Regions from separate parts of the Streptomyces sp. NPDC051662 genome, predicted to be linked through region 1. Evidence: riboswitches for the same ligand, from Rfam matches in the RefSeq annotation. Region 1 holds a riboswitch; each other region holds the start of a gene.

Region 1 (4,906 bases):
CGGTCGCAGCTCGCCCTCCTCGGGGTTCATCGTTCCGACGAGCAGGAACCGCGCGGCGTGCCGTACGGAGACGCCCTCACGCTCGACGTACGAGGCACCCATGGCGGCGGCGTCCAGCAGCAGGTCGACCAGGTGGTCATGGAGGAGGTTGACCTCGTCGACATAGAGCACCCCCCGGTGGGCGTCCGCGAGCAGACCGGGCTCGAAGGCCTTCACGCCCTCGGACAGCGCCCGCTCGATGTCCAGCGCGCCGACGAGCCGGTCCTCCGAGGCGCCCACGGGCAGCTCGACCATCCGGGCGGGCCTGGCCGTACCCGGCGCCGTCCCGTGCGGCCCGTCCGGGCACCGCTGATCGGGTGCGACGGGATCGCAGCTGAACCGGCAGCCGGCGACGACCGGCACCTCCGGCAGCAGCGCGGAAAGGGCGCGTACGGCCGTGGACTTGGCCGTCCCCTTCTCACCGCGGACGAGCACACCGCCGACGGCGGGGCTCACCGCGTTGAGCAACAGGGCGAGCCGCAGATCGTCCATCCCCACCACAGCGGTGAACGGAAAAGGGGTGCTCATATGCTGATCGCTCCTTCGAAGATGGTCGTCATGGCGCTCCCGGCGGAATGAAGGGCAGCCCCTCGGGCGCGCCCTCCTCGATCAGGCGCATCAGCGCGTCCGTGTCCGCGTGCTCCTCGATGAGGTCACCGAGCAGATCGAGCTGTTCTTCCCGCAGCGCGCCGAAGCTCGTGCCGGGCGCGGGGACGAAACGCCGGCCCGCCGTCCGCGCCACCTCCGTCAGGAACCGCCTCCGGAACGCGTCGCTCTCCAGCGCCCCGTGCCAGTGCGTGCCCGTGACGGCCCCCACCCGGCAGCCGTCCAGCGCGCGCCCGTCCGCGTCGGAGACAAAGGTGTCGCCTCCCCGTACCTCCGCGACGCCGTGATGGATCTCGTACCCCTCCACCGCCTCACCGAGGGCCAGGCCCACCGGTCGGGCGAGGGTCTTCTCGCGGGCGAACCGCACCCGTACGGGCAGCAGTCCGAGGCCGGGCACCGCGCCCGCCCGGGACTCCACCTCGTCGTCGATGTGCTCGCCCAGGATCTGATAGCCGCCGCAGATCCCCAGCACGGGACGCCCCTCGGCGGCCCGCCGGGCGAGCGCGTCGGCGAGCCCGCGCTCGCGCAGCCACGCCAGCGCCTTGACCGTGCCGCGTGTGCCGGGCACCACCACGAGATCGGCGTCGGCCAGCTCCTCCGGCCGGTCCACGAACCGCACGACGACCCCCGGCTCCGCCGCCAGCGCGTCCACATCGGTGAAGTTCGACATCAGCGGTACGGCGCAGACCGCGACCCGCAGCACGTCCTCGCCGTACGGGGGAGCCGCGGGCGACTCGCGTACGGCGCCGCGCATCGAGACGCGCAGCCCGTCCTCCTCGTCGATGCCCAGACCGTGCCGGAACGGCAGTACGCCGAAGGTGGACCGCCCGGTGAGCCCGCGGAGCATCTCAAGACCCGGTTCGAGCAGCGAGACATCGCCCCGGAACTTATTGACCAGATAGCCCGCGATCAGCCCCTGGTCCTCGGGGGACAGCAGCGCGGTCGTCCCGAAGAACGAGGCGAAGACGCCGCCCCGGTCGATGTCCCCGACCACCACCACCGGCAGCCGCGCGGCCCGCGCGATGCCCATGTTCACGATGTCGGTACGGCGCAGATTGATCTCCGCGGGACTGCCCGCCCCTTCGCAGATCACGGCGTCGTAGGTGCCGCGCAGCCGCTCCAGACACTCCAGGACGGGACCGAGCAGGGCTTCCCGCCCGTGCGGGGTCCTTCCGGCGGACGCCTCGCCCGGTCGCGGCTCCGCCGAGGGCCCGGACCCGAAGTAACCCCGGGCGCTCATCTCCCCCACCGGCCGCCCCATCAGCACCACTTGGCTGGTGCGGTCACCGCCGGGCTTCAGCAGGACCGGGTTCATCAGCGCCGTCGGCTCGACCCGGGCGGCCTGCGCCTGCATCGCCTGGGCCCGTCCGATCTCCGCGCCCTCGCGGGTCACGAACGAGTTCAGCGACATGTTCTGCCCCTTGAAGGGCGCGACCTTCACCCCACGGCGCACCAGCCAGCGGCAGATCCCCGCCGTGACCACGCTCTTGCCCGCGTCGGAGGTCGTGCCGGCTATCAGCAGCCCCCCGCCGCGCCCGCCCCGGCTCATCCACGTCCCTTTCCCGCGCTTGTCGTACGGCCCGCGCTTGTCGTACGGCGTATCGCGCCTGGCGTACGGCGTATCGCGCCGAATCCGAACCGGCCCGCCACACAGACCGCGAGGGCGGCCCCGGTCACCCGGCGCGACAGCCGTACGGCCCGCTCGATGTCCGCGACCTCGACCGGCCGCCCCTCGCCGTTCAGTACGGGCCGGTGCTCCACCCGTCCGCCGTACGCGAGTGTCCCGCCCAGCCGTACGCCCAGCGCGCCGGCGAACGACGCCTCCACCGGGCCCGCGTTGGGACTCGGATGCCTGCCGGCGTCCCGCCGTACCGCCCGCAGGGCCGCGCGCGGATCGCCGTCGACTCCGCCGGCCAGCGCCCCGGCGAGTACGGCGGTCAGCCGGGCGCCCGGCCATCCCACGGCATCGTCGAGCCGGGCCGAGGCCCAGCCGAACCGGCGGTAACGGGGCGAGAGATGACCCACCATCGCGTCCAGCGTGTTCACGGCCCGGAACCCGGCGAGCCCCGGCACCCCCGCCACCGCCCCCCACACCAGCGCGCCCACGACGGCGTCGGAGGTGTTCTCCGCGACCGACTCCACGACGGCCCGCGCGATCTGCTGTCCGTCCAGCGCCTGCGGGTCACGGCCGCACAGATGAGGCAGCCGCTCCCTGGCCCGTTCGACGTCCCCGGCGGCGAGCGCCGCGCCGATGGCCCGTGCCTCCCGCCCCAGTGAAGTGCCGCCGACCACGGCCCAGGTGGCGGCGGCGGTCAGTGCCACGGAGGCGGTGCGGTGGTCCCGTACGCCCCGGGCGGCCAGCGCCGCGATCCCGGCGGCTCCTCCGGCGCAGACCGCGGTGTGCAGCGCGCCCCAGCCCCGGTGGTCGCGCCACAGCGTCCGCTCGACGGCCTTCGCCGCCCGGCCGAACGCGGCGACGGGATGGCCCCGGCGCGGATCGCCGAACAACCGGTCGCCCAGGAGACCCACGGCGGCGCCGTAGGCGAAATCACGCTCGGCGGCCGGACCCCGGCCGCGCACGACGGCCGAACGGCGGCCAGGCATGGCGAAATGTCCTCACTCAGGGTCCGCGCCCCGGCTCGACGTGATGCGGCGGCGAGAGTTCCTGGCTCCTGGAGACGGGGCTCGCAGTGACAGTGGCGGGACCGCGCCGGATTCGCACCGGCTTCCTCTTCTGCCGTCGCCTGGGCCCTCTCCTACCGGACAGGACCTCAATGGCCCCGGAAGTCCACCACGCCCCGCGAACACCCGTCAACTCATCCCTGACCAGCGACGGGACAGTGTGCCGAGCCCCACACGGCACGCCCGTCCCGTGGGCGGCACGGAGCCGGCCCGGGCGCGTGACGGACGCGCCCGGGCCGGCCGGGGGTGTGGTGGTCCGGGTGTTCCGGTCGCCCGGTCACCGGTCGCCGGTCAGGCGACGATCAGATAGATCCCGTACGCGACGGCCGCCACGCAGAGCGCGAAGCAGGTGTACGCGCCCGTACGGGCCAGCGCCACGGAGCCCGTCGCGCCCCGCGTGCTCGCCGACTCCTGCTTGGCGAGGCCCACGATGCCGAGGGTGAACAGGCCCACGAGGGCGACGGTGGCCACGAGACTGACCCCGAAGACGGAACCGAGTGCTGCCCAGTCGATGTTCATGCGGTTTCTCTTCCTTACACCGTGGCGGTACTTACACCGTGGCGGTTCGCGCGGGCTCGCCCGCGGGGTCCGGGGGGCCCGGGGCCGGGATGGTGGTCGACAGTTCCTGCGCGGCAGCGGCCGTGGGCGGCGGGGTGACGGCCGCGATGGCGCTGGTGACGACGCCCGCGGGCTCGCCGGTCCCGGCGTCCTCCGTCGCGCCGGCGGCTCCGGCCCCGCTCTCGTTGACATTGGTGTGGTCGACGGGGCGGCGGCGCGAGGCGAGCCAGATCGCCCCGGAGATCCCGACGAGCAGGACGGCGACGACCGCGATGCCCCAGGTGCCCTGGCCGGTGAGGAACTCGGCCCCGGCGGCGACCAGGCCCGCGGCGGGCAGCGTCAGCCCCCAGGCGATGAACATCCGGGTCGCGGTCGACCAGCGGACCACACCGCCCTTGCGGCCGAGGCCCGCGCCCATCACGGCGCCGGAGCACGACTGGGTGGTGGAGAGCGAGAAGCCCAGGTGCGAGGAGGCCAGGATGACGGTCGCGGCACTGGTCTGGGCGGCGAAGCCCTGCTGCGGACGGAGATCGGTGAGGCCGGTGCCCATGGTGCGGATGATGCGCCAGCCGCCGAGATACGTACCGAGCGCGATCGCCAGTCCCGCGGAGACGATGACCCACATCGGGGGGTTGGAGCCGGGGGCGAGGACGCCGCCGGTGACGAGCGCGAGGGTGATGACACCCATGGTCTTCTGCGCGTCGTTGGTGCCGTGGGCGAGCGAGACGAGCCCGGCGGAGGCGATCTGCCCGGCGCGGTAGCCCTTGGCGGTCGCCTTGTCGTCCGTACGGCGCCCGATGCGGTACGTCAGCCTCGTCGCGAGCAGCGCCGCGAGACCGGCGACGACCGGCGCGGCGAGCGCGGGGATCAGCACCTTGGTGATGACGACGCCGCCGTTGACCCCGGAGGCGCCGACCGACATCAGCGTGGCGCCGATCAGACCGCCGAAGAGCGCGTGGGAGGAGCTCGACGGCAGGCCGAGCAGCCAGGTGAAGAGATTCCACAGGATGGCGCCGACGAG
Region 2 (4,906 bases), on a different contig from region 1:
CCGAGTTCGGTGACGGGGCGGCCCTCCGGGTGCGGGGGCAGGTCGAGGAGACGGCGCGCCTCGTCGTTGGCGAGTACCAGCCGGCCGTCGCCGTCGACGATGAGCACCCCTTCGCGTACGACATGGAGGACCGCGTCGTGATGCTCGTACATACGGGCGATCTCGACGGGCTCCAGCCCATGGGTCTGACGCCGCAGCCGGCCGCTCACCAGCGCCGTGCCGCCGGTGGCGAGGGCGAGCGAGGCGGCGGCGGCGCCCAGGACGATCGGGATCTCGCGGTTGGCGAGACTGTTCACCTTCTCGATGGTGATCCCGGCCGATACGAGGCCGATCACCTTTCCGCTCGCGTCCTTGACGGGGGTCACCGCCCGTACGGAGGGACCGAGGGTCCCCGGGACGGTCTCGGTGATGGTGCGGCCCTTCAGCGACGGCCCGATGGTGCCGATGAAGTGCTCCCCGATGCGCGCGGGATTGGGGTGGGTGAGCCGGATCCCCTTCGTGTTCAGTACGACGACGAAGTCGACGCTGGAGGCTTTGCGTACCGCCTCCGCCCGTGGCTGGAGGATCGCGGAGGGGTCGGGTGCCCGCAGGGCGGGCGCGATTCCGGGGGAGTTCGCGAACGCGGTGGCGACGGAGACGCAGCGGTTGCGTGCCTCTTGTTCGGTGTCGCGCCTGGACACCAGGAGGAGCGAGATCAGCGAGGACCCGATGAGCAGCAGCACGATCACCAGTTGCAGGATGAAGACCTGCCCGGCGAGCGTGCGGACGTTCAGCCACGACGGACGACGCCACCGACTCCGTGGGCGTCGGCCGGAGCGGGCAGCCAGGGCCCGAGCCCAGGATCGACCCATATGTCCGGCCATGTACCTACATCTACACCGGCTGTCTTCACAAGGCGAACGGGCGTGGGCGCCGCCGGAGAGTGCCGGGGGCGCCGGGGAGCGCCGGGGAGCGCCGGGGGCTATGGCGACAGCCTCAGGGGGTGGCGCTGTGGAGCGGTCGGCCGCTGAGCAGGTTCCAGCGGCCGGCCCGCCCGCTGAGTTCGGTGGCGGTCAGGGGGCGTACGTCAATCCGCCAGAAGGCCGCGGGAGTTGCGCCCAAGGCGTGGACCGCGCAGGCGCGGATGATGTCCGGCTCGGCGACGGCTATGACGCGGCCCCCCGCCGTGCCGCCGCCGCGCGGGGTGCGGTCGCGCGGTGTGCCGTCGTCAGAGGTGCTGTCGCCAGGGGTGCTGTCGTCAGAGGTGCCGTCGCCATGAGTGTCGCCGCCCAGCGCGTCGAGCCAGTGGGCGGCGCGGGCGAGCAGCGTCAGCAGGGATTCGCCGCCGTGCGGGGCGGACGCGGGGTCCGACAGCCAGGAGGCCAGCGCGTGCGGTTCCGCGGCGGCCACCTCGTCGAGGGTCCTGCCCTGCCAGCCGCCCATGGCGCAGGGTGCGAGGGCGGGCAGCGGCTTCGCGTCCAGGCCGAGGGCCTCGGCGGTGCGCCGGCAGCGGGGGGAGGGGGAGACGTATGTGGTGGTGACGGGGAAGGTCTCCCGTACGGCTTCGGCCTGCCGCAGCCCGAGGGCGTCCAGCCCGCCGTCGGCCGGCTCCTCGGCGTGGGGGAAGCGGGCCTCCCGCAGGGCCGGGTTCATGGCCGGTGAGATGAGCATGAGCCGGGTGGTCATACGGTCCTCGCTCCTTGGTTCTGGCTCGGTCCGGCCGGGTTCCGGCCGTGTTTCCGCAGGTTCTGGCCGTGTTCCCGCCGGGTTCCGGCCGTGTTCCGGCACGTTCCGGGAAAAGGTCCTCTTGGCCGGTCCCCGGGATCGCGGTACCTTCACGTCGAAATAACGACGGCGGAACGGAAGTCCGGTGGGAATCCGGCACGGTCGCGCCACTGTAAGCCGGGCGCCGGTCGCGTATCAGCGCGGCGGGGGTCCCGGTGAGTCAGACCCGGATGCCGTCGTTCGAGCTCCACTGAACGGGACGCGAGTTCCCCAAGGAGGTTGTGTCATGGCGCAGTCCATAGCGCCCCCGGCCGCTGCATCCACCGGTGCCGCCGGCACCGCTGTCACCCCCCTTCCGCTCCGCGCGGTGCTGCCCTGGGCCGTGTTCGTCGGCACCCTGATGCTGGTGCTGCTCTATTTCGTCGGCGCGGAGCAGGGCGCCACGTCGGTGTTCTCCGGTGCGGACGTGCACGAGTGGGTCCACGACGGCCGTCATCTCCTCGGCTTCCCCTGCCACTGACGACCGACGGAGATCACGCGCATGCATGCCTCCACCGTCAGAACCCTCCTCGTCCGCGGCATGATCGCGGGCGTCCTCGCCGGACTCTGCGCGTTCGCGCTGGCCTATGTGGCGGGTGAGCCCTCGGTACGGGCCTCCATCGCGCAGGAGGAGGCCCACTCCGCGTCCGCGCATCAGCACGGCGGGGAAGCCACCCAGCAGGGCGCGGAAGAAGAGGAGGAAGAACTGGTCAGCCGGCCGGTGCAGTCGACCTTCGGGCTGGCCACCGGCGTCCTCGTGTACGGGGTGGCCCTGGGCGGGATCGCCTCGCTGGTCTTCGCCGGCTGTCTGGGCAGGATCGGCCGGTTCGGTCCGAGGGTGACCGCGGCGCTGCTCGCCGGGGCCGCCTTCGCCACCGTCTATCTGGTGCCGTTCCTGAAGTATCCGGCGAACCCGCCCGCGGTCGGCGACCCGGACACCATCGGCAAGCGCACCACGCTGTTCTTCCTGATGATCGTGTTGAGCGTGTTGCTGGCGGTTGTCGCGGTCATCGCGGGGAGAAGGCTCGCGCCGCGTCTGGGCAACTGGAACGCGGCGGTCGCCGCCGGTGGCGGTTATGTCGTCGCCGTGGTGGTGGCCTGTCTGGTCCTGCCCGCCAACACCGATGCCATTCCGGCCACGTTCCCGGCCGCCCTGCTCTGGGAATTCCGGCTGGCGTCGATCGCCGTACAGGCGCTGCTCTGGACAGCCTTCGGGCTGATCTTCGGGGCGCTGGCGGAGCGGGCCCTCCGGCCGAGGCGGCAGGCCGCCGCGGTGGCGGCCGACAGCACTGCCGCACCGGTACGTACCGCCGGCTGAACCGGGACCGGGAACGGAAACGGAACGGGGAACGGAACCGGGACCGGCCCGCGCTCACGAAGCGCGGGCCGGTCCCGGTTTCCTGTCAGGGGACCGTCGGCCGGTCTCCGGTCGCCCGTCAGTCGCTGACGCCGACCGCGTGCCCGAACGTCGACCGGTCCGTGACGAAGTCCAGCATGGCGCGGGCCACGTCCGCGCGGGCGATCGCGTTGGCGGCCGGGCCCGCCTCCACGGCGTGGCGGTAGGTGCCCTTGCCGTCGGCGTCCGTCAGCCGGGGCGGCCGTACCGACGTCCAGTCGAGCCCGCTCTCGCGCAGGATCGTCTCCATCAGTTCGAGATCCGTGTACAGCTCTTTGAGCGCCAGCCACATCCCGGGCAGCAGGACCCGGCGCGCGAGCCACGGCTGACCGGACCCGAGCGGTTCAGCGGCGCCGCGCTCACCACGACGATCCGCCGGGCGCCGGTCGCGGCCATCGCCTCGGTCGCCGCCCGCGCCGAGGTGGAGGCGGGCTTGAGCGGGTCGTGCCGGCCGGCCTGGCCCATCCCGGAGAGCACCGCGTCGGCCCCGTCGACGACCTCGGTCAGGGAGGCCGCGTCGAGGGCGTCGGCGCGTACGACCGTCAGGCCCTCGTGTTCCGTCCTCAGCTTGGCCGGGTCCCGTACCGCGGCCGAAACCTTGTGTCCGTCCGCGAGGGCGTGGCGGACGATCTGCCGTCCGACGCCTCCCGTGGCTCCCAGCACAGCGATTTTCATGACCCCTCCAGGGGTGAGTGAACGCTTACCAGCCATGGTGGGTGAGCGCTCACCCACTTGTCAAAGTAGGCTGGTGGGCATGACGGGTACGACATGACCGGTACGCACCGAGAAGCCGCCGCGCCGCCCCTGACCGGCGGCGCCCTCACGCGCTCGCGCATCCTCGACGCCGCCGCGCGGCTGATGGGCACCGTGGGGCTGACGCGCACGACGACGAAGGAGATCGCGAGGGAGGCGGGCTGCTCGGAAGCCGCGCTCTACAAGCACTTCCGCGACAAGGAGGAGATCTTCGTCAGCGTTCTGCACGAGCGCGCGCCGCGCTTCACGGACGCGCTGGCGCGGCTGCCCGGGCGCGTGGGCGAGGGGGAGGTGGCGGATCATCTGGAGGAGGTGGCCCGGGTGGGGGTGCTCTTCTACCGGGGTACGTTCCCGATGGCGGCGTCCCTCTTCGCCAGCCCCGACCTGCTCGTGGCCCATCGCGAACGGCTCGGACTCGACGGCTCGGGGCCGCACGAGGTGAGCCGGTCCGTGGCCGCGTATCTCGCCGCGGAACAGGAGCTGGGCCGGGTCTCCCCGGACATCGACCCGGACGCGGCGGCGCTGCTTCTCGTCGGCGCCTGCTTCCACCGGGCCTTTCTGGGCCTGTTCTTCGCCCCGGAACCACCGGAGGGCGTTCTGCGCCCGGAGAGCGAGGCGGATTTCGCGCGGGAGACCGTACGGGCGCTGCTTACGGGCATCGCCCCGCCGGGCCGGTGATCCGCGCCGCCGGGCCCGTGATCCGGCTCGGCGGGGCTTCGGCTCAGGGGGGCTTCGGCTCAGCCCGTCTCCGGGCTCATCGCTCGGAGCGGCGCCGGTCGCCCGCGCACAGCGCCCAGATGATGAAGAGGTCGATGGCGAGGAGCACGAGGGCCCACAGCGGATAGCGCGGGATCCAGAGGAAGTTCGAGAGCGCGCCGAGACCCGCCAGGATCACACCGACCACGCGCGCCCACACCGCGCCTCTCAACAGCGCGCAGCCCGCGAGGAAGATGATGGCGCCGATGATGAGATGGACCCATCCCCAGCCGATGAGACTGAACGAGAACACGTAGT
Region 3 (4,906 bases), on a different contig from region 1:
CGTGCGGGAACGCGTCGCGGAAGAAGCCGCTGATGCGCAGGGTGACATCGATACGCGGCCGGTCGAGTTCGGTGAGCGGGATCGCTTCCAGGCCCGTCACCCGGCGCGACGCGTCGTCCCACACCGGGCGGACGCCCAGCAGCGCCAGCGCCTCCGCGATGTCGTCGCCGGAGGTGCGCATCGCGCTCGTACCCCAGAGGGACAGCCCGACCGAGGTCGGCCACTCGCCGTTGTCGGTGCGGTAGCGGGTGAGGAGGGAGTCGGCGAGGGCCTGGCCGGTCTCCCAGGCGAGCCTGCTCGGTACGGCCTTGGGGTCGACGGAGTAGAAGTTGCGGCCGGTCGGCAGGACATTGACCAGGCCGCGCAGCGGGGATCCGGACGGGCCCGCCGGTACGAATCCGCCGCTCAGGGCGTGCACCACATGCTCGATCTCGTCGACGGTGCCCGCGAGGCGCGGTACGACCTCGCGCGCCGCGAAGTCGAGGATCGCCGCGACGCCCTCGGGGAGGCCGGCGGCCACGCCCGCCACCGCGGCCGGGTCCCAGCCGGCGTCCTCCATCGCCCGGACGAGCGCGCGGGCCCGCTCCTCCGTCTCGTCGGCGTCGGTACGGGTGGCGGCCGACTCGTCGAGCCCGAGGGCCTCGCGCAGACCGGGCAGGGAGGCCGTACCGCCCCAGATCTGCCGGGCGCGCAGGATCGCCAGGACCAGATTGACGCGCGCCTCGCCGGCCGGCGCGCCGCCGAGCACATGCAGACCGTCGCGGATCTGCGCGTCCTTGACCTCGCAGAGCCAGCCGTCGACATGGAGCAGGAAGTCGTCGAACCCGTCGTCGTCCGGCCGGTCTTCGAGCCCCAGGTCGTGGTCGAGCTTGGCCGCCTGGATCAGCGTCCAGATCTGGGCGCGGATCGCGGGCAGTTTCGCCGGGTCCATGGACGAGATCGCGGCGTACTCGTCGAGCAGCTGCTCAAGGCGCGCGATATCGCCGTACGACTCGGCGCGCGCCATCGGCGGTACGAGATGGTCCACCAGCGTGGCGTGTACGCGCCGCTTGGCCTGCGTACCCTCGCCCGGGTCATTGACCAGGAACGGATAGATCAGCGGCAGATCACCGAGCGCGGCATCGGGGGCGCAGGCCGCCGACATCCCCGCGTTCTTGCCGGGCAGCCACTCCAGATTGCCGTGCTTGCCGAGGTGGATCATCGCGTCGGCGCCGAAGCCGCCGTCCTCGCGGTCGGCCTGGATCCAGCGGTACGCGGCCAAGTAGTGGTGCGAGGGCGGCAGATCGGGGTCGTGGTAGATCGCGATGGGGTTCTCGCCGAAGCCGCGCGGCGGCTGGATGAGGATCAGCAGATTGCCGCGCCGCAGGGCGGCGAGCACGATGTCGCCGTCCGGGTCCCCGCCGGAGGCGGCCCGGCTGCGGTCCAGGAACATCTCGCCGGGCGGCGGTCCCCAGTGCCGCTCCACCGACTCGCGCAGTTCGGCGGGGAGTTGGCCGTACCACCGCCGGTAGTCGGCAGCCGGGATACGGACCGGGTTACGGGCGAGCTGCTCCTCGGTCAGCCACTCCTGGTCATGGCCACCGGCCTCGATGAGGGCGTGGATCAGCTCGTCGCCGTCGCCCGAGGCCAGTCCGGGGACGGGCTCTGAGCCGAAGTCGTAGCCCTCCTGGATCAGTCGGCGCAGCAGGGTCACCGCGCTGGCGGGGGTGTCGAGACCGACCGCGTTGCCGATACGGGAGTGCTTGGTCGGGTACGCGGAGAGCACCAGCGCGACGCGCTTGTCGGCGTTCGTGACATACCGCAGCCTGGCGTGGCGTACGGCGATCCCGGCCACTCGGGCGGCCCGCTCGGGGTCGGCGATGTAGACCGGCAGACCGTCAGGGTCCAGCTCCTTGAAGGAGAACGGGACGGTGATGAGGCGGCCGTCGAACTCCGGCACCGCGACCTGCGAGGCGGCGTCCAGCGGGGACAGCCCCTCGTCGCTCTCGGCCCAGGTGGCGCGGCTGCCGGTGAGGCAGAGGGCCTGGAGGATCGGTACGTCGAGCGCGGCGAGGGCGCCCGCGTCCCACGCCTCGTCGTCGCCGCCGGCCGACGCCTCGGCGGGCTTGGTGCCGCCGGCGGCGAGCACGGTGGTGACGATCGCGTCGGCCTCGCGCAGCGCGGCCAGCAGCTCCGGCTCGGGCGCGCGCAGGGACGAGACGAAGATCGGCAGGGGCCGGGCGTCCGCGTCCTCGATCGCCGAGCACAGCGTGTCCACGAAGGCGGTGTTGCCGCTCATGTGGTGCGCGCGGTAGTAGAGGACGGCGACGGTCGGGGCCAACTCCCCCACGCTGTGTCCGGGACGGCCGAAGCGGGGCGGCCTGACGCGCCGGTCGAGCCGGCCCCAGGTGGGCGCGGCGGCGGGCGGCTCGAAGCCGTGGCCGGTCAGCAGGACCGTGTCGGAGAGGAACCGCGCGAGCTGGTCCAGATTGGCCGGACCGCCGTGCGCGAGATAGGCGTGCGCCTCGGCCGCGATACCGATGGGGACGGTCGACGCCTCCATCAGCTGGGCGTCGGGTGCCTGTTCACCGGTGAGGACCACGACCGGCCGGTCGCCCGCGAGCAGCAGATCGATCCCGTCCTGCCAGGCGCGCAGCCCGCCGAGGAGGCGTACGACCACGAGGTCGGCGCCCTCCAGCAGCGAGGGCAGTTCGTCGAGCGCGAGCCGGGCGGGGTTGGCGAAGCGGTACGGGACGGGCCCGCCCGCCGCGTTCGCCGCGCGGGCGCTCAGCAGATCGGTGTCGGACGTCGACAGGAGCAGAAGCATGCGGCGTCTGGCCTTCCTCGGGGTCCGCGCCCCGGGCGAGGTGTGGAGGACGGCGGGAGTTCCTGGCTCGTCCGGCTGCTGCCGGACTCACAGTGGCGGGACCGCGCCGGGTTCGCACCGGGCTTCCTCCCCATGACGCCGTCGCTGGCGTTGACGGGCCTGGGCAGGCCGTCGTCTGCATAGTAAGTGCTGAGGTCACGGGCGGGGGAGGGCGCCCGGAACCCGGGCCGGTACAGGGGGTGGTACGGAGCGGCGGCGGCCGGACGGCGGGACGGGAGCGGGTGTGGGTACGTGGGTATGCTCGCCGCCATGCCGCCCACCTCGCCAACACCCGTGAACCGGGACGAAGCGCCCCCGCGGGCCGCCGTACGGGAGTCCGTACGGGCCCCTCTGCGGGAGCGCGGCGACGCCTGCCCGGGCGCGCTGCGGCTGCACACCGCGGACGACGGACGGCTGGCCCGGTTGCGGCTGCCCGCCGGGCTTCTGACGGCCCGTCAGGCGGAGGCGCTGGCGGACGCGGCGGAGCGGCTCGGCGACGGACATCTGGACCTCACCTCCCGGGGCAATGTGCAGCTGCGCGGCCTGGACGGAAGCCGTGGCACGGAACTGGCCGGGCTGCTGCACGAGGCCGGACTGCTGCCTTCGGAGACACACGAGCGGGTACGGAACATCGTCGCGTCACCGCTGGCCGGGCTGGACGAACTGCCGTCCGCGGACGTCCAGTCGTGGGCGCGCGAGCTGGACGGACTGCTCTGTGCGAGCGTGCGGGCCGCGGCCCTCTCCGGGCGGTTTCTCTTCGCGCTGGACGACGGACGCGGCGATGTGGCGGCTCTCGGCGCCGATGTGACGTTGCTCGCACACCGGGACGGCTCGGTTTCCGTACGGACCGGGGCAAACCGGTCGGGTCCCCGTGTGGCCCCCGAGGACGCCCCGCGCGCGGCCCTGTTGGCGGCGGAGACGTTCCTCACGCTGGCGGAGGCGAGCGGCTCGGGGGCCTGGCGGGTACGGGAACTGCCCGCCGAGGACGGCCGGGGGCTGGACGCGGCGGTACGGGCGGCGCTGGCGGACGCCGGGATCGCGACGGAGTACGCGACGGAGGCGCCCGCGCGGGACATGAACGCGCCCGCGCGGGACATGGAACCGGAACCGGAAGGGGAGCCTCCTACTCCTGGTTCCGTACGGTCGCCCGACGGGACCGTGGCGCTCTCCGTCCACGCGCGCCTCGGCCGGTTGAGCGTGGCGCGGTGGCGGCTGCTCGCGGCGGAGGCGAACGGACCGCTGCGGGTGACCCCGTGGCGCGGAGTGATCGTGCCGGGGGTGGCCCCGGCCGCGGCCGGCGATGCCCTGGACCGGCTCCGTACGGCCGGGCTGATCACCGACCCCGACTCCCCCTGGTACGGGGTCGGCGCCTGCACCGGCAGGCCCGGCTGCGCGAAGGCGCTGGCGGACGTACGGTCCGACGCGGCGGCGGCCGTGTCCCATGCCGGGTCCCCGGGCTCGGGCGGACTGCCCGTGTACTGGTCGGGGTGCGCGCGCCGCTGCGGCCATCCGCAGGGCCGCTGGGTGGATGTGGTCGCGAAGGGCGAGGGCCGCTACGACATCTCCGTACAGAAACAGGTTCACGTACAGAAACAGGCACAGGTACGGGGAGATGTCCCGAACGCCACCACCACAGGACCGGAACCGGAACCGGAACCGGAACGGAAACCGGAACCGGCACCGGAACTCGCCGACGCGGTTGCGGCGGCACGCACGACCCCATTGACGAGATGAGCGAGAAGACCACGGTGTCCACAGTGCCCAGAGGGTTCGAGTACGAGAAGGACGGCGCGGCGATATACCGCCAGTCCTTCGCCACGATCCGCGCCGAGGCGGATCTCAGCGGGCTGCCGGCCGAGGTCTCGCAGGTCGCGGTGCGGATGATCCACGCCTGCGGCATGGTCGACCTGGTGCGTGACCTCGCCTTCAGCCCCGGGGTGGTGATCCGCGCCCGCGAGGCGCTGCGCGCGGGAGCGCCCGTGCTGTGCGATGTGGCCATGGTCGCCAGCGGGGTCACCCGCAAGCGGCTGCCCGCGGACAACGAGGTCGTCTGCACCCTCT
Region 4 (4,906 bases), on a different contig from region 1:
TCGGCATCCCCTTCTTCTACTGGTACCAGATGCTCTGGGTCCCGGTCTCGGCGGTGCTCACGATGACCGCCTACCAGCTGTGGAAGCGTGACCAGCGCTCCCGCGAGGGAGGTGCGTCGAAATGAAGGACGGCGTGAACGGCGTCGCACTCGCCGTCTTCATCTTCTTCTTCGTGGCCGTTACCGTCATGGGGTTCCTGGCGGCTCGCTGGCGCAAGGCCGCCAATGAGAACAGCCTCGACGAATGGGGCCTCGGCGGACGGTCGTTCGGCACCTGGGTCACCTGGTTCCTGCTCGGCGGCGACCTCTATACGGCGTACACCTTCGTGGCCGTACCGGCGGCGATCTACGCGGCGGGCGCGGCCGGCTTCTTCGCCGTGCCCTACACGATCCTGGTCTACCCGCTGATCTTCACCTTCCTGCCCCGGCTCTGGTCGGTGTCGCACAAGCACGGATACGTGACCACCTCGGACTTCGTGCGGGGCCGGTTCGGATCGAAGGGCCTGTCGCTGGCGGTCGCCGTCACCGGCATCCTGGCCACGATGCCGTACATCGCGCTCCAACTCGTCGGTATCCAGGCGGTGCTGGACGTGATGGGCGTCGGCGGCGGCGAGAACACCCACTGGTTCATCAAGGACCTGCCGCTGCTGATCGCCTTCGGTGTGCTCGCCGCGTACACCTACTCGTCGGGGCTGCGGGCGCCCGCGCTGATCGCCTTCGTCAAGGACACGCTGATCTACATCGTGATCGTCGTGGCGATCATCTACATCCCCATCAAACTGGGCGGGTTCGACGACATCTTCGCCAAGGCGGGCGACGCCTTCGCGCAGACCAACCCGGCGACCGGCCAGCCACGCGGCGCCCTGGCGCCGGGCGAGGCCGGGCATTGGGGCTATGCCACGCTGGCGCTCGGTTCCGCGCTCGCGCTCTTCATGTATCCGCACTCCATCACGGCGACGCTCTCCAGCCGCAGCCGCGAGGTGATCCGGCGCAACACCACGATCCTGCCGCTGTACTCACTGATGCTGGGCCTGCTCGCGCTGCTCGGCTTCATGGCGATCGCCGCCGGAGTCAAGGTGGAGAACGGACAGCTGGCGATCCCGCAGCTCTTCGAGACGATGTTCCCCGACTGGTTCGCGGGGGTGGCCTTCGCGGCCATCGGCATCGGCGCGCTGGTGCCGGCCGCGATCATGTCGATCGCCGCGGCGAATCTCTTCACCCGCAATATCTACAAGGACTTCATCAAGCCGGACGCGACCCCCGCGCAGGAGACCAAGGTCTCGAAGCTGGTCTCGCTGCTGGTGAAGGTGGGCGCGCTGGCCTTCGTCCTGACCATGGACAAGACCGTCGCGATCAACTTCCAGCTGCTGGGCGGGATCTGGATCCTCCAGACGATGCCGGCGCTGGTCGGCGGTCTCTTCACCCGCTGGTTCCACCGCTGGGCGCTGCTCGCGGGCTGGGCGGTCGGCATGGTCTACGGCACGGCCGCGGCGTACGGCGTGGCCAGCCCGACCCAGGCGCACTTCGGCGGCTCCTCCAAGGAGATCCCCGGGCTGGGTGAGATCGGCTACATCGGCCTCACCGCGTTCGTGCTCAACCTGGTGGTGACGGTGGCGCTCACCTTCGTCCTGCGCGCGGCCAAGGCTCCGGAGGGCACGGACGAGACGAGCCCGTCCGACTACACGGCGGACGCGGGCGACCCGGGCGTGAAGGCCGAGCTCCCGGCAGCGACATCGGGCGGCCCCGGCGGCCACTGAACGGCCGGCGCCCGGCTCGACGGGCCGTCGGATCCCTGGGAAAGACAGGGATCCGGCGGCCTTTTCGCTGTCCGCGCGGGCCCGAACGTAATGACGCACGACACAACATCTGGGGGGTGGTTCCCGAGCCAGCCCCCACATGTATGCTCGACCTCGCTGTCGACGCAGGGGAATCCGGTGCGAATCCGGAACTGTCCCGCAACGGTGTGATGTGGTGTGCTTTGCCATACCCACGAGTCCGAACACCTGCCGACAGTGCGTCCGGTTCGACCGAATCGGACGCCGAGACGTCCGGGCCTCGTGGATGGGCCGGTGGGCGCCGTACGCCGTGCCGCCCGGATCCGGGTCGTACGGTCCGTACCGCGAGAAACAGCCCGCTCCCCTCCCGACGGTCCAGAGCCGAGCGAGGGAGAGCACCACGTGACCATCGCGCCAGCCGATCCGGCTTCAGGCATCTCCGAGGCCGCCGCGCGGGCGGCCGACGGACCCGGGACCGCACTGCTGCGGACCCTGACGGACCTGACCGCCGATCTGCCCGACACCGACCCCGGAAGAGTCGCCGCCGCGGCGCTGCGCGGCCGTAACGCCCGGTCGGACGAGGCCGAGCTGCGCGAGCTCGCCACCGAGTCGGCCGCGGGGCTCATCTCCGAGGACCCCGCCTACTCCCGGCTCGCGGCCAGGCTGCTGACCCGCACCATCGCCGACGAGGCCGCGGGCCAGGGCGCCGTGGCGTTCTCCGCGTCGGTCGCCGTCGGCCACCGCGAGGGCCTGATCGCGGACCGTACGGCCGCCTTCGTCACGCTGCACGCCGACTCCCTCGACGCGCTCATCGACCAGGAAGCCGACGACCTCTTCGGCTACTTCGGGCTGCGGACCCTCTACAGCCGCTATCTGCTCCGCCATCCGATCACCCGCCAGGTCATCGAGACCCCGCAGCACTTCATGCTGCGCGTGGCCGCCGGACTGGCCGAGGACGAGAGCCTCCGCGCGCTCGACGAAGTCGCCGCGCTCTACCGGCTGATGAGCCGGCTGGACTACCTCCCCTCCTCCCCCACCCTCTTCAACTCCGGTACGCGCCACCCGCAGATGTCCTCCTGCTACCTGCTGGACTCCCCGCTGGACGAACTGGACTCGATCTACGACCGGTACCACCAGGTGGCGCGGCTCTCGAAGCACGCGGGCGGCATCGGCCTCTCGTACTCCCGTATCCGTTCGCGCGGTTCACTGATCCGGGGCACCAACGGACACTCCAACGGCATCGTCCCGTTCCTGCGCACCCTCGACTCCTCGGTCGCCGCCGTCAACCAGGGCGGCCGGCGCAAGGGCGCGGCCTGTGTGTATCTGGAGACCTGGCACGCGGATCTGGAGGAGTTCCTGGAGCTGCGCGACAACACCGGCGAGGACGCGCGCCGTACGCACAATCTGAATCTCGCGCACTGGATCCCGGACGAGTTCATGCGCCGGGTCGAGTCGGACGGCGTCTGGTCCCTGTTCTCCCCCGTCGATGTGCCGGAGCTGGTCGACCTGTGGGGCGACGCGTTCGACACGCGGTACCGCGAGGCGGAGGCCGCCGGCCTGGCGCGCAGGACGATCCCGGCCCGCGAGCTCTACGGCCGGATGATGCGTACCCTCGCCCAGACCGGCAACGGCTGGATGACCTTCAAGGACGCCTCGAACCGTACGGCGAACCAGACCGCCGAGCCCGGCCGCGTCGTCCACTCGTCCAATCTCTGCACGGAGATCCTGGAGGTGACGGACGACGGGGAGACCGCCGTCTGCAACCTCGGTTCCATCAACCTCGGTTCGTTCGTACTGGCCTCGGGCGACCTCGACTGGGAGCGGCTGGACGAGACCGTCCGTACGGCCGTGACCTTCCTCGACCGGGTCGTGGACATCAACTTCTACCCGACCGAGCAGGCCGGCGCCTCCAACGCGAAGTGGCGCCCGGTGGGCCTGGGCGCGATGGGCCTCCAGGACGTCTTCTTCAAGAAGCGGCTGCCCTTCGACTCCGCCGAGGCCGCGGCCCTCTCCACGAAGATCGCCGAGCGGATCATGCTCGCCGCGTACGAGGCGTCCTGCGCGCTCGCCGAACGCAACGGCCCGCTCCCCGCCTGGTCCGAGACGCGCGCCGCGCGCGGGGTGCTGCACCCCGACCACTACGACGTGGAGCTGAACTGGCCGGAGCGCTGGGACGCGCTGCGCGCCCGGATCGCCACGAGCGGTATGCGGAACTCCCTGCTCCTCGCGATCGCCCCGACGGCGACGATCGCCTCGATCGCGGGCGTCTACGAGTGCATCGAGCCGCAGGTCTCCAACCTCTTCAAGCGCGAGACGCTCTCCGGGGAGTTCCTCCAGGTCAACTCGTACCTGGTGGACGAGTTGAAGCGGCTCGGCGTCTGGGACGCGCAGACGCGCGAGGCGCTGCGCGAGTCGAGTGGCTCGGTGGCGGGCTTCGACTGGATCCCGGCGGAGGTGCGTGAGCTGTTCCGTACGGCGTGGGAGATCCCGCAGCGCGGTCTGATCGACATGGCGGCGGCCCGTACGCCGTTCCTCGACCAGAGCCAGTCGCTGAACCTGTTCCTGGAGACGCCGACCATCGGGAAGCTCAGCTCGATGTACGCGTACGCCTGGAAGAAGGGCCTCAAGACGACGTACTACCTGCGCTCGCGCCCGGCGACACGGATCGCGCGGGCGGCGCGGGGATCGTCGGAGACCCGGCCGGCGTCCGTGCCCGTACCCGCGCAGGCGGTCTCCGAAGAGGCGATCGCCTGCTCCCTGGAAAACCCCGAGTCCTGCGAGGCCTGCCAGTAATGACCACCGAGACGACCGTGACGAACGCCAAGAACCTCCTGGACCCGGGCTTCGAGCTGACGCTGCGGCCCATGCGCTACCCGGACTTCTACGAGCGCTACCGCGACGCGATCAAGAACACCTGGACGGTGGAGGAGGTCGATCTGCACTCCGACGTCGCCGACCTCGCCAAGCTCTCCCCCGGCGAGCAGCACATGATCGGCCGGCTGGTCGCGTTCTTCGCGACGGGCGACTCGATCGTGTCCAACAACCTGGTGCTGACGCTGTACAAGCACATCAACTCCCCCGAGGCGCGGCTCTATCTCTCCCGCCAGCTCTTCGAGGAGGCCGTACACGTCC

The links. Region 1 has a riboswitch for cobalamin ahead of AB0M67_RS02950 (cobalamin biosynthesis protein). Riboswitches for the same ligand answer to the same signal wherever they lie in the genome.
Region 2: linked by a shared signal. The riboswitch ahead of AB0M67_RS26040 (CbtB domain-containing protein) and the one ahead of AB0M67_RS02950 (cobalamin biosynthesis protein) in region 1 are both predicted to bind cobalamin.
Region 3: linked by a shared signal. The riboswitch ahead of cobN (cobaltochelatase subunit CobN) and the one ahead of AB0M67_RS02950 (cobalamin biosynthesis protein) in region 1 are both predicted to bind cobalamin.
Region 4: linked by a shared signal. The riboswitch ahead of AB0M67_RS26645 (ribonucleoside-diphosphate reductase subunit alpha) and the one ahead of AB0M67_RS02950 (cobalamin biosynthesis protein) in region 1 are both predicted to bind cobalamin.

Annotation. Positions count from the first base shown of each region.
Region 1 covers NZ_JBFAZD010000002.1:54,129-59,034, reverse strand. The annotation lists gene AB0M67_RS02960 (putative cobaltochelatase) at 1-567, opposite strand, end outside; gene AB0M67_RS02955 (cobyric acid synthase) at 596-2,194, opposite strand; gene AB0M67_RS02950 (cobalamin biosynthesis protein) at 2,191-3,249, opposite strand; cobalamin riboswitch at 3,285-3,417, opposite strand; gene AB0M67_RS02945 (hypothetical protein) at 3,619-3,846, opposite strand; gene AB0M67_RS02940 (inorganic phosphate transporter) at 3,878-4,906, opposite strand, start outside.
Region 2 covers NZ_JBFAZD010000016.1:168,461-173,366, reverse strand. The annotation lists gene AB0M67_RS26050 (SpoIIE family protein phosphatase) at 1-851, opposite strand, end outside; gene AB0M67_RS26045 (histidine phosphatase family protein) at 976-1,665, opposite strand; cobalamin riboswitch at 1,782-1,950, shown strand; gene AB0M67_RS26040 (CbtB domain-containing protein) at 1,991-2,224, shown strand; gene AB0M67_RS26035 (CbtA family protein) at 2,246-3,061, shown strand; gene AB0M67_RS26030 (NAD(P)H-binding protein) at 3,180-3,389, opposite strand; gene AB0M67_RS26025 (NAD(P)H-binding protein) at 3,389-3,814, opposite strand; gene AB0M67_RS26020 (TetR/AcrR family transcriptional regulator) at 3,908-4,570, shown strand; gene AB0M67_RS26015 (hypothetical protein) at 4,647-4,906, opposite strand, start outside.
Region 3 covers NZ_JBFAZD010000016.1:152,416-157,321, forward strand. The annotation lists gene cobN (cobaltochelatase subunit CobN) at 1-2,806, opposite strand, end outside; cobalamin riboswitch at 2,840-2,994, opposite strand; gene cobG (precorrin-3B synthase) at 3,104-4,579, shown strand; gene AB0M67_RS25980 (precorrin-8X methylmutase) at 4,576-4,906, shown strand, end outside.
Region 4 covers NZ_JBFAZD010000017.1:74,125-79,030, reverse strand. The annotation lists gene AB0M67_RS26655 (DUF3311 domain-containing protein) at 1-125, shown strand, start outside; gene mctP (monocarboxylate uptake permease MctP) at 122-1,756, shown strand; cobalamin riboswitch at 1,883-2,025, shown strand; gene AB0M67_RS26645 (ribonucleoside-diphosphate reductase subunit alpha) at 2,177-4,567, shown strand; gene AB0M67_RS26640 (ribonucleotide-diphosphate reductase subunit beta) at 4,567-4,906, shown strand, end outside.